3 regions of the Enterococcus sp. BWT-B8 genome follow, and region 3 is predicted to be linked to each of the others. Evidence: predicted binding sites of a transcription regulator. Region 3 holds the regulator's gene; each other region holds the start of a gene.

Region 1 (3,288 bases), on a different contig from region 3:
AGTGAAGCAACGAAATTCATTGACGCATATATTGCTAAACCTAAGGATTTTCATAAGGGACTGTATTTACAGGGAACTTTTGGTGTAGGAAAATCCTATCTGCTGGGAGCTGTTGCTAACGATTTAGCTAGAGACGGATTTTTAACGACAATTATTCATTTCCCTACATTTACAGTAGAGATGAAACAGGCAATTGCCAAAGATCTGGTAGGTGAGAAACTGGATGCGGTCAAGAAAGCTCCGGTACTGATGATCGATGACATAGGAGCCGAATCAATGACCAGCTGGATCAGAGATGATATACTAAGTGTTATTCTTCAATATAGAATGCAAGAGCAGCTGGTAACGTTTTTTTCTTCAAATCTGAGTATGAAAGCTTTGGAAGAGCATTTAACGATTTCTCAAAGAGGAGAGCAGGAGCCATTGAAGGCGAAACGGTTAATGGAACGCATCCGCTATCTGGCAAAAGAAATCAGCATGAGCGGACAGGATCGGAGAAATGGCTGATCTATATGAGATAAAATTTTAATCTCATTATTTAATAATGAATGGTATGTAATGATACAGAGAGTTTATGATAATTGTTTCTAGACTTTCTGTTTTTTTATTATTCATTAATTTTTCCTAATGTTGCTCCTTGTTAGTTTACAGAGAGAAAAAAAACTTTTAAACTAAATGTGGTTTAATAAATATTTTTTGGAGGGATTGGAATGAAAAAAGTTAAAATGATACTTTTAGCAGCCGTATCTATTTTCATATTGGGTGCCTGCGGATCAGGCAATAATACTTCCAACGAAAGCAGTGAGAGCAGTGTGGCGAAAGAGGAATCAACGAGTCAGACCGGAGAGCAATCATGGTCAGGAAGCTCCGACAGTCAGTGGAGTTCGTTAGTTTCTGTATTTACTGGTGTATTGAGTGAAGATGCAGAAGCCGCTGAGCATGATGGGGCAATTCGTCTCGTACTGAATTCAGTTGAAGCTGTCGACGATCCTGAAGTGTTTTTGCCTATGATGGAAACGGACGGTGTAATTTTAAATGTTTCTGAAGATCAGTTGGCAGAAGGTTTAACGCTGGATCAATTAAAGAGTGGAGATAAAGTTCAGTTTACTCTGACAGGGATGCCGGCAATGACCGCGTCTATTCCTCCACAAGTAGCAGGAAATGCAGTGAAAATTATTGAGAAGGTTAATTAACAAATTTGCGGTAATTATAATAAGTTAATAGGGAAATATAAATCAGAATCGGCAGAAAAACTGCCTGGTTCTGTTTTTTTTGGAAAGAAATGCTTTTTTGTCCTAAAAAATGACAATAGGTTCATACTGAAGGTGGATTTTTTTAGTGATTGTCTGCTGCTGTATTGATTGGCAGTGAAAAATAAAAAGTGGTTGTAACGATAAATATAATGTTTGACCTTTGTTGACCAATTAATTATAATTTAGTTATGAGTATTCGATATCTTTGTATTTTGTGAACAGAAGTTTCATAATTAGTACAAGAATGTTTTTATAGAAAACTATATTTTTTAGGAGGGAATACAGTATGAATATTGAAAAAATGACTACTACATTACAGGAAGCAATTGCAGAAGCACAGAAAATCGCAGTAACAAGACGTCATCAGGAAATTGATATTGCACATTTATGGAAAATATTTTTACAGCCAAATCATTTTGGCAGGAATTTTTATACAGATGCCGGAGTTGATATAGAAGCCTTTGAAAGAGAAATTGATAAAGCACTGGATGAATATCCAAGTGTTCAGGGAGGAAATGTTCAATATGGTCAAAGCATGAGTCGAAATCTGTTCAATTTATTAAATGAAGCAGATAAACTACGTGAATCTTTTCAGGATGAATACTTGTCAACAGAAATTGTCGTTCTGGCTTTGATGAAATTGAAAAATTACCGATTGACAAAATATTTAGTCAGTCAGGGGATTACGGAGAAGGAATTGCGTGCGAACATAGAAAATATTCGGGCAGGTGAACGAGTGACTTCTCAAAATCAGGAAGAGCAGTATAAAGCACTGGAAAAATATGGAGTGGATTTAGTTCAGCAGGTTAGAAGCGGGAAAATGGACCCGATTATTGGTCGTGATGAAGAAATTCGAGATGTCATTCGAATCTTGTCAAGAAAAACTAAAAATAATCCAGTTTTGATTGGTGAGCCCGGAGTTGGTAAAACGGCCATTGTCGAGGGGCTTGCACAACGGATCGTGCGTAGAGATGTACCGGAGAACCTAAAAGACAAAACGATTTTTTCTTTAGATATGGGTGCATTAATTGCCGGAGCAAAATTTCGGGGTGAATTTGAAGAGCGTCTTAAAGGTGTATTGAAAGAAGTCAAAAAAAGTGATGGCCGGATTATTCTGTTCATTGACGAGATTCATAATATTGTCGGAGCAGGAAAAACGGAAGGCAGTATGGATGCTGGTAATCTGTTAAAACCGATGCTGGCCAGAGGAGAGCTGCATCTGATCGGTGCAACAACATTGGATGAATACCGTCAGTATATGGAAAAGGATAAGGCTCTCGAGCGTCGTTTCCAAAAAGTTTTGGTGAAAGAACCGACAGTGGAGGATACGATCAGTATTTTACGTGGATTGAAAGAGCGATTTGAAATTCACCATGGTGTAAATATCCATGATAATGCTTTGGTTGCTGCGGCTGCATTATCTGATCGCTATATCACAGACCGCTTTTTACCGGATAAAGCAATCGATTTGGTTGATGAGGCTAGTGCAACGATTCGTGTAGAAATGAATTCTATGCCAACTGAACTGGATCAGGTGACCCGCCGATTAATGCAATTGGAAATTGAAGAGGCAGCCCTAAAAAAAGAATCAGATGATGCCAGCAAGAAACGATTGGCAAATCTTCAAGAAGAACTGGCAGAGCTTAGAGAAGAAGCTAACAACATGAAGCTGCAGTGGGAGACTGAAAAGGAAGAAGTAAATGCAGTCAGCAACAAACGGGCTGAAATCGATAAAGCCAAACACGAGCTGGAAGATGCTGAAAATAATTATGATCTGGAGCGTGCAGCAGTTCTTCGCCATGGAACAATTCCTGAGCTTGAAAAGGAATTGAAAAATCTGGAGAAAAAGAACGATGATAGTAATATAAAGATGGTGCAGGAATCTGTTACAGATCATGAAATTGCACAGGTTGTCGGACGCTTAACAGGAATTCCTGTTACAAAACTTGTTGAAGGCGAACGGGAAAAGCTGATGAAATTGAATGAAACTCTTCATAAGCGTGTGATTGGACAGAATGAAGCGGTAGATGCTGTG
Region 2 (3,288 bases), on a different contig from region 3:
TGACCAGCTTCTTCATAGCCTACATAGCCAGGAGGGGAACCAATTAGTTTCGCCACACTGTGTTTTTCCATATATTCACTCATATCGAAACGAATCATGGTATCTTCCGAACCAAATAGTTCAAATGCCAGCTGTTTAGCCAGTTCAGTTTTACCGACACCTGTTGGTCCGACAAACAGAAATGAGCCGATTGGGCGGTTCTTTTTGCCGAGACCGACCCGATTTCTTCGAATTGCTTTAGCAACTTTATCCACAGCGTCATCTTGCCCGATTACATTGGCTTTTAGATCTTCTGCCAGATTTTTCAACTGTGTCTGTTCCTTTTCTTTCAATTCGCCGACAGGAATACCTGTACGCTGCTCCACAATTGCTTCAATGATCTTTTCATCGATGACAGGTGTTTCTTCGTCACTGACCTGTTTTTCTTTCATCCGCTGCAGCTTATTGATTTGATCACGGTAATAGGCTGCTTTTTCAAAGTCTTCTTCTGCAGATGCCTGTTGTTTTTGTTGTTCGGCTTCTGCCAGCTTCTTCTCAATTGTTTTTGGATCAGCAATTTGAATAGTCAAATTCATTTTTGATCCGGATTCATCCAGCAGATCAATTGCTTTATCCGGCAGGAAACGATCCTGAATGTAACGGTTGGAAAGATAGGCTGCTGCTTTGATCGCTTCATCTGTGTATTTTACGTGATGATAATCTTCATAGCGTTTTTGCAGTCCCTGTAATATTGCAATGGTTTCTTCAACAGAAGGCTCATCAACACGAACCGGCTGCATCCGACGTTCAAGGGCAGCATCTTTTTCAATAATGCGGTACTCGCTTAAAGTTGTTGCACCAACCATTTGAAGTTCTCCGCGAGCCAGAGCTGGTTTTAAAATATTCCCTGCATCCATGTTTCCATCCCCGGCAGCACCTGCACCGACAAGCTCGTGAACTTCATCGATGAACAGAATAATATTTTCAGCCGTTTTAATTTCTTCGACCAATTTTTGAATCCGTTCTTCAAATTGTCCTCGGATACCGGTTCCCTGAACAAGAGATGCGACATCAAGTCGAATGACTTCCTTTTCAAGAAGCTTTTGAGGGACATCTCCGTCAACAATCTTTTGAGCGAGACCTTCAACTACGGCTGTTTTACCAACACCGGGTTCACCGATCAGAACGGGGTTGTTTTTTGTTCTTCTATTTAAAATTTCTATCACGCGTTTAATTTCTTTATCACGCCCGATAACAGGATCAATATCTCCGTTTCTGGCAGCTTCGGTAATATTAATGCCGTATTCACCCAGCAGACCTTCTGCCTGTCCGGGTCTTTCAGGAGGCTGTCCGTTAAAACCATTTCCTCCGCCGAACTGTGCAGGTGGAATTTGTTGACCTGGTTGATCATTTTGCTGCATTTGACGGGACAGTGAACGATATAAATCATCCAAGCTTCCAAAACCAAAGGGGTCTTGTGACATCGTTGGAGAAGAATTATTTGACTGAGATTTTAATTTCTGATAACAGCTTTGACAATAGTCCAGCTGCTTTCTTTGACCATTGACATTGGCGTATAGGTGAATTGTGGCTTCATTTTGATTACAGTTTTGACAAATCATCTGCTATAACACGTCCTTTCACTTCGTAAGACTAAAATAAAGTCTGCTGAAAAGGTCAAAATAGAAACTGACCTTTATTGACCTTTGAAGATATTATAGCATGTTTGCTCACAGAATCAAGTAATTTAACTCAAAAAATGTAATGAAATCAAGACATATTTTCAGCTTGTTAAAGCAATTAGCTTAGACAAAAAATGGAGTTTCAATTAAAATGGAAGCAGTGGAAAAAAGGAGGGATGTTTTCGATGTTTGAAAATCCATTTGAAGAAAAAATTCAACAGCTGAAGGTCGGAGAGATCGTTGAAATTGTTGTTGAAAAAAATGATTTCGACCTTTTCAGGGAAGCGTGGAAGATTCTTCCTGATCGAACAAGAATCGTAGGTGAAGCGGGACTGAATGGAAGAATTATTTACCGATTAACAGATTAATTGAAAAGGTTTCCGCAATTCCTTAAAAAATCGGCAAAAACAGTTGTAACAAGGTAAAAAAAATGGTAATCTTAAAAATTGAAAGGGTTGTTTCCAGACAGTGATTCTATCACTGGAGCCCCCTAACATTAAAATATTTTACTTACGAAGGAGACCGATTCATATGGAAAAGAAAGATTTTCACGTTGTAGCAGAAACAGGGATTCATGCTCGTCCAGCTACATTATTAGTACAAACTGCAAGTAAATTCAACTCTGATATTAATTTAGAGTACAAAGGTAAATCAGTTAACCTTAAATCAATCATGGGTGTTATGTCTCTTGGTGTTGGTCAGGGCTCTGATGTTACAATTTCTGTAGATGGTGTTGACGAAGCAGAAGCAATGGCTGCTATTGTTGATACTATGAAAAAAGAAGGATTGTCAGAATAATGTCTGAGATGTTAAAGGGGATTGCCGCAAGTGATGGTGTTGCAATTGCTAAGGCCTATCTTCTTGTTCAACCAGACTTGTCATTTAAAAAGGTATCTGTAGAGGATACTGCAGCAGAAGAAAAACGTTTGGATGATGCTTTGGCAGAGTCTGCAACGGAACTTCAAGCTATCAGAGAAAAGGCAGCAAAAAGTCTTGGTGAAGAAGAAGCACAGGTTTTTGATGCACACTTAATGGTTTTAGCTGATCCGGAAATGATTGGACAGATTAAACAAAATATTCAAGACAACACAGTAAATGCTGAAGCAGCTTTAAAAGAAGTTACTGATATGTATATCGGTATGTTCGAAGCAATGGATGACAATGCATACATGCAGGAACGTGCTGCGGATATTCGTGACGTAGCTAAACGTGTGCTGGCGCATTTGCTGAACGTAACATTGCCGAATCCTTCAATGATTAACGAAGAAGTAATCGTTGTTGCGCATGATTTAACTCCAAGTGATACAGCTCAGCTGGATAGAACGTATGTAAAAGCTTTTGTTACTGATATTGGCGGACGTACTTCTCACTCAGCGATTATGGCTCGCTCACTTGAAATTCCTGCAATTGTAGGAACAATGGAAATCACCGGCAAAGTAAAAGCAGGAGATATTCTGGCAGTTAACGGTATTGACGGAGATGTGATTATTCACCCTTCTGATGCTGAAAAAGCTGACTTTGAAGCAAAAGGAAAGGCATATGCTGATCTGAAAGCTGAATGGGAAAAGCTGAAAAATACAAAAACTGAAACTGCTGACGGCAAACATTTTGAATTGGCTGCCAACAT
Region 3 (3,288 bases):
TACTTCTGATACTCATCTAATGTTGTTGCCCCAATTGTCTGTAATTCTCCACGAGCTAAAGCAGGTTTTAAGATGTTAGATGCATCAATTGCTCCTTCTGCTCCTCCGGCACCAATCAAGGTATGCAGCTCATCAATAAATAGAATAACCTGACCATCCTGATAGATTTCATCAATTACTTTTTTCAGTCGATCTTCAAATTCACCGCGATATTTTGTTCCAGCTACCAGTGCGCCCATATCAAGCATCATCAGTCGTTTATCCTGCATCGTCTGAGGAACTTCCCCGTTCACAATTTTTTGAGCTAATCCTTCTGCAATTGCCGTTTTACCAACTCCGGGCTCACCGACCAGCACTGGATTGTTTTTTGTACGTCGACTCAAAATCTGAATAAGCCTTCTCACTTCACTTGATCGCCCAACAACTGGGTCAAGAGTGTTTTCTCTCGCCAGCTTCGTTAAATCTCTCGCCAATGAATCAAGAGTCGGAGTTCCGCCTTTTTGAACCGATCCGCCTTTTTGATTTTTTCGCTTGTTGCCGGACATGGCCATCTGCGGATCATTGATTCCGATTTTTTTCATCAGCAGCTGGCGAATTTTAACCAGACTTAAGCCTAGATTTACCAGAATTCGTGAAGCTAGAATATCTTCATCTCTTAACAAACCCAGCAGTAAATGCTCCGTACCAATATTTGGAGCACCCAACCGCTTTGCTTCTTCACCTGAGTAAGCAAAAATTTGTTTTGAACGAGGAGAATAAGGTAAATAGATACCTTTGGGATAAGATTTTACAACCCCATAACCTACCAGATGTTCAATTTCTTCTCTCACTTCATTTTTATCAACATTTAACTGGCGCAGTGTTTTTCCTGCAATTCCATTCGATTCAATGATCAACGCCAACAGCAAATGCTCTGAACCTACCGACTGATGCCGAAAATATTTTGCTTCTTCCTGTGCAATAGCTAAAACAGCCTTGGCACTTTCTGTAAATAACTCATCCATAGTTTATTCCTCCTCATAGCTCAGACGTTCTAAAAAAGAACACATTAACTGAGCCCGTAAAAATTCTTCATTTGCACCAAATTTTCCCAGCACATTTTTTCCTAAAGCGGCAAGCATAATATTTCCTTCCCGTTTTGTAATAACTTCTTCCTCATATAATTTCTGCACAAAAGTCAGTGCATCTTTCTCTGACAGCTGATCACCGATAAATTTTTCAATCTGATCCAACAGTTGTGTACTGTCTGACAAATGAACCTTAGCAATCCGAATATATCCGCCTCCGCCCCGCTTACTTTCAACCGCATAACCACGCTGAATCGTAAAACGAGTGTTTATTACATAATTTATCTGGGAGGGAACACAGTTAAACAAGTTAGCCATTTCTGCACGACGAATTTCAATTTTATTGCTTTCCTCTAAAATCTTTTTCAAATACGCCTCAATCAAATCAGAAGTGTTCTGATTATTCATCATATCCATCCTTCTCCCTTGACTATTACTGACCATAATTATATCGAATTTGAAACAGTAAATAAAGAAGAAAGCTTATACTTTACTGAAAATAAAGCTTTTCCTGACAAATTATTTTCTCTGTTGACTGTGGAGTTTACTTCAATGTTATGATAAATGCAAGGAGGATTTACTATGAAGACTATGTGGACAATTAATGAAGCGGCTAAAATGACTCATTTATCAAAGGACACAATCCGTTACTACGAAAAAGAAAAACTGATTTTTCCTGAAAGAAAAGATAATAATTACAGATTCTACTCCCAAAATGATTTGTTAAAATTAAAATACATTGTTGTTATGAAATACGCTCATTTCTCACTAAAAGAAATCAAAGCCTTTCTAATTCTTTTTGATCAGGAGCTATCAGAAGCATGCAACTTGGAAGGTCAGAAGCTTCTAAAAAAGAAAATCACTGATCTGGAAAAAACCATTGTACATTATCAGTCAATTCTGGATCTTTTAAAACAGATTCCTTATCCGGAAAATTTTCAGGAGCTACTCAAGTATTGGCAAAAGAACAATGCTGTTCATTTTTTAGATCATTTTATTGAGGTTGTTTTTGAAGAGATTAAGGAGGAAGCTGATGAAAATTATTAGGTACCCGCAGACATACTCACTTCAACTGATTACTATGCCCAGGATATTTCCAATAAACTGTTATATTATCCTGGAAAACGATTTCTGCACACTGATTGACTGCAGCAAAAACGGACAAGCGAAGTCCATCATTAAAGCCATTGAAGAAACCAATTTGCCATTAAAATACATCGTCATTACCCATGCTCACTCGGATCATACGGGGGACCTCACCAAAATAAAAGATCATTTCCCCCAAGCAAAAATATGTATTGGCAGAAAAGAATTTGAGGATAGTTCTAATCATGTAAAAAATATAAATATGCCGGTTCAGCCAGATCTTCTGCTGGATGAATGCAGCAGCATCGGCTCTTTGTCAATATATGAAACACCCGGTCATACTAACGGTTCTATCTCTTTAATTGATAGACGAAATGATTCTGCCTATGTTGGGGACCTTCTTCAGACAAGGGGAGGACTGGCAATTTCAGGTGATACACGCTGGCTCTTTCCATTCCCTGCGTTGGCAACGAACAATAGAAAGGAAGCAATTCAATCTGTAAAAAAATTAACCCAACAGACTCAGCTGAAACAAATTTTTTGCGGACACGGAGCAGCGGTTACTTATAATGAAGCGATATTCGAATCGATTATTCAGCGGGCAGAAAACAACCTGTAATTTGGCTTTTTTTAAACTAACAATATGAAAGGATTTAGCCTCTGAACAAGAAAAATATAAGGAGAGATTGTGGCATTCATATGTCCTGAACCCTTAAGAGCGAATAAACAGTCTTCCAGTCTTTATATTAATGGCTTCTCTTTCTGGAATGAATACTCGCTAATTCATTTGACTATCATACGTATATCCTTCTACTAAAAAATCTGACAAAAGTGGAACTGACAACTTGAGGCGAACAATAACTGCTTCGAGGATCAGAACGGAATCCTTCAAGGGACTGTGACAAAAGTATGTCTGAGATCCTTAAAACCGAATAAACGGTGTTCCAGTCTTTGTATGATTCGAGCATTCGAAGAAGCGTAGGAGCAAGTTCATACATGCCCCCCAGACATGCTTCGAGGATCGGAACGAAGTCCTTCAATTCTTAATGGCTTTGCCATTTAGAAAGTGATGAGATCAGAACGAAGTATAGTGCAGTGAAAAATATAGACATGGAAGCGACAAGCTTTTTGTTAC

The links. Region 3 encodes CtsR, which represses protease genes until heat stress. Its sites were predicted from a motif close to TTGGTCAAAAAAGGTCAAANA; they were not measured.
Region 1: a site for CtsR is predicted at 1,404-1,424, ahead of clpB (ATP-dependent chaperone ClpB). Genes of this name have one in related genera too.
Region 2: a site for CtsR is predicted at 1,666-1,686, ahead of LI951_RS09425 (ATP-dependent Clp protease ATP-binding subunit). Genes of this name have one in related genera too.

Annotation. Positions count from the first base shown of each region.
Region 1 covers NZ_JAJDJV010000001.1:570,389-573,676, reverse strand. The annotation lists gene dnaI (primosomal protein DnaI) at 1-507, shown strand, start outside; gene LI951_RS02585 (hypothetical protein) at 711-1,193, shown strand; gene clpB (ATP-dependent chaperone ClpB) at 1,540-3,288, shown strand, end outside.
Region 2 covers NZ_JAJDJV010000008.1:142,207-145,494, forward strand. The annotation lists gene LI951_RS09425 (ATP-dependent Clp protease ATP-binding subunit) at 1-1,601, opposite strand, end outside; gene LI951_RS09430 (hypothetical protein) at 1,847-2,029, shown strand; gene LI951_RS09435 (phosphocarrier protein HPr) at 2,193-2,459, shown strand; gene ptsP (phosphoenolpyruvate--protein phosphotransferase) at 2,459-3,288, shown strand, end outside.
Region 3 covers NZ_JAJDJV010000012.1:5,730-9,017, reverse strand. The annotation lists gene LI951_RS11395 (ATP-dependent Clp protease ATP-binding subunit) at 1-1,004, opposite strand, end outside; gene LI951_RS11390 (CtsR family transcriptional regulator) at 1,008-1,475, opposite strand; gene LI951_RS11385 (MerR family transcriptional regulator) at 1,650-2,114, shown strand; gene LI951_RS11380 (MBL fold metallo-hydrolase) at 2,101-2,772, shown strand.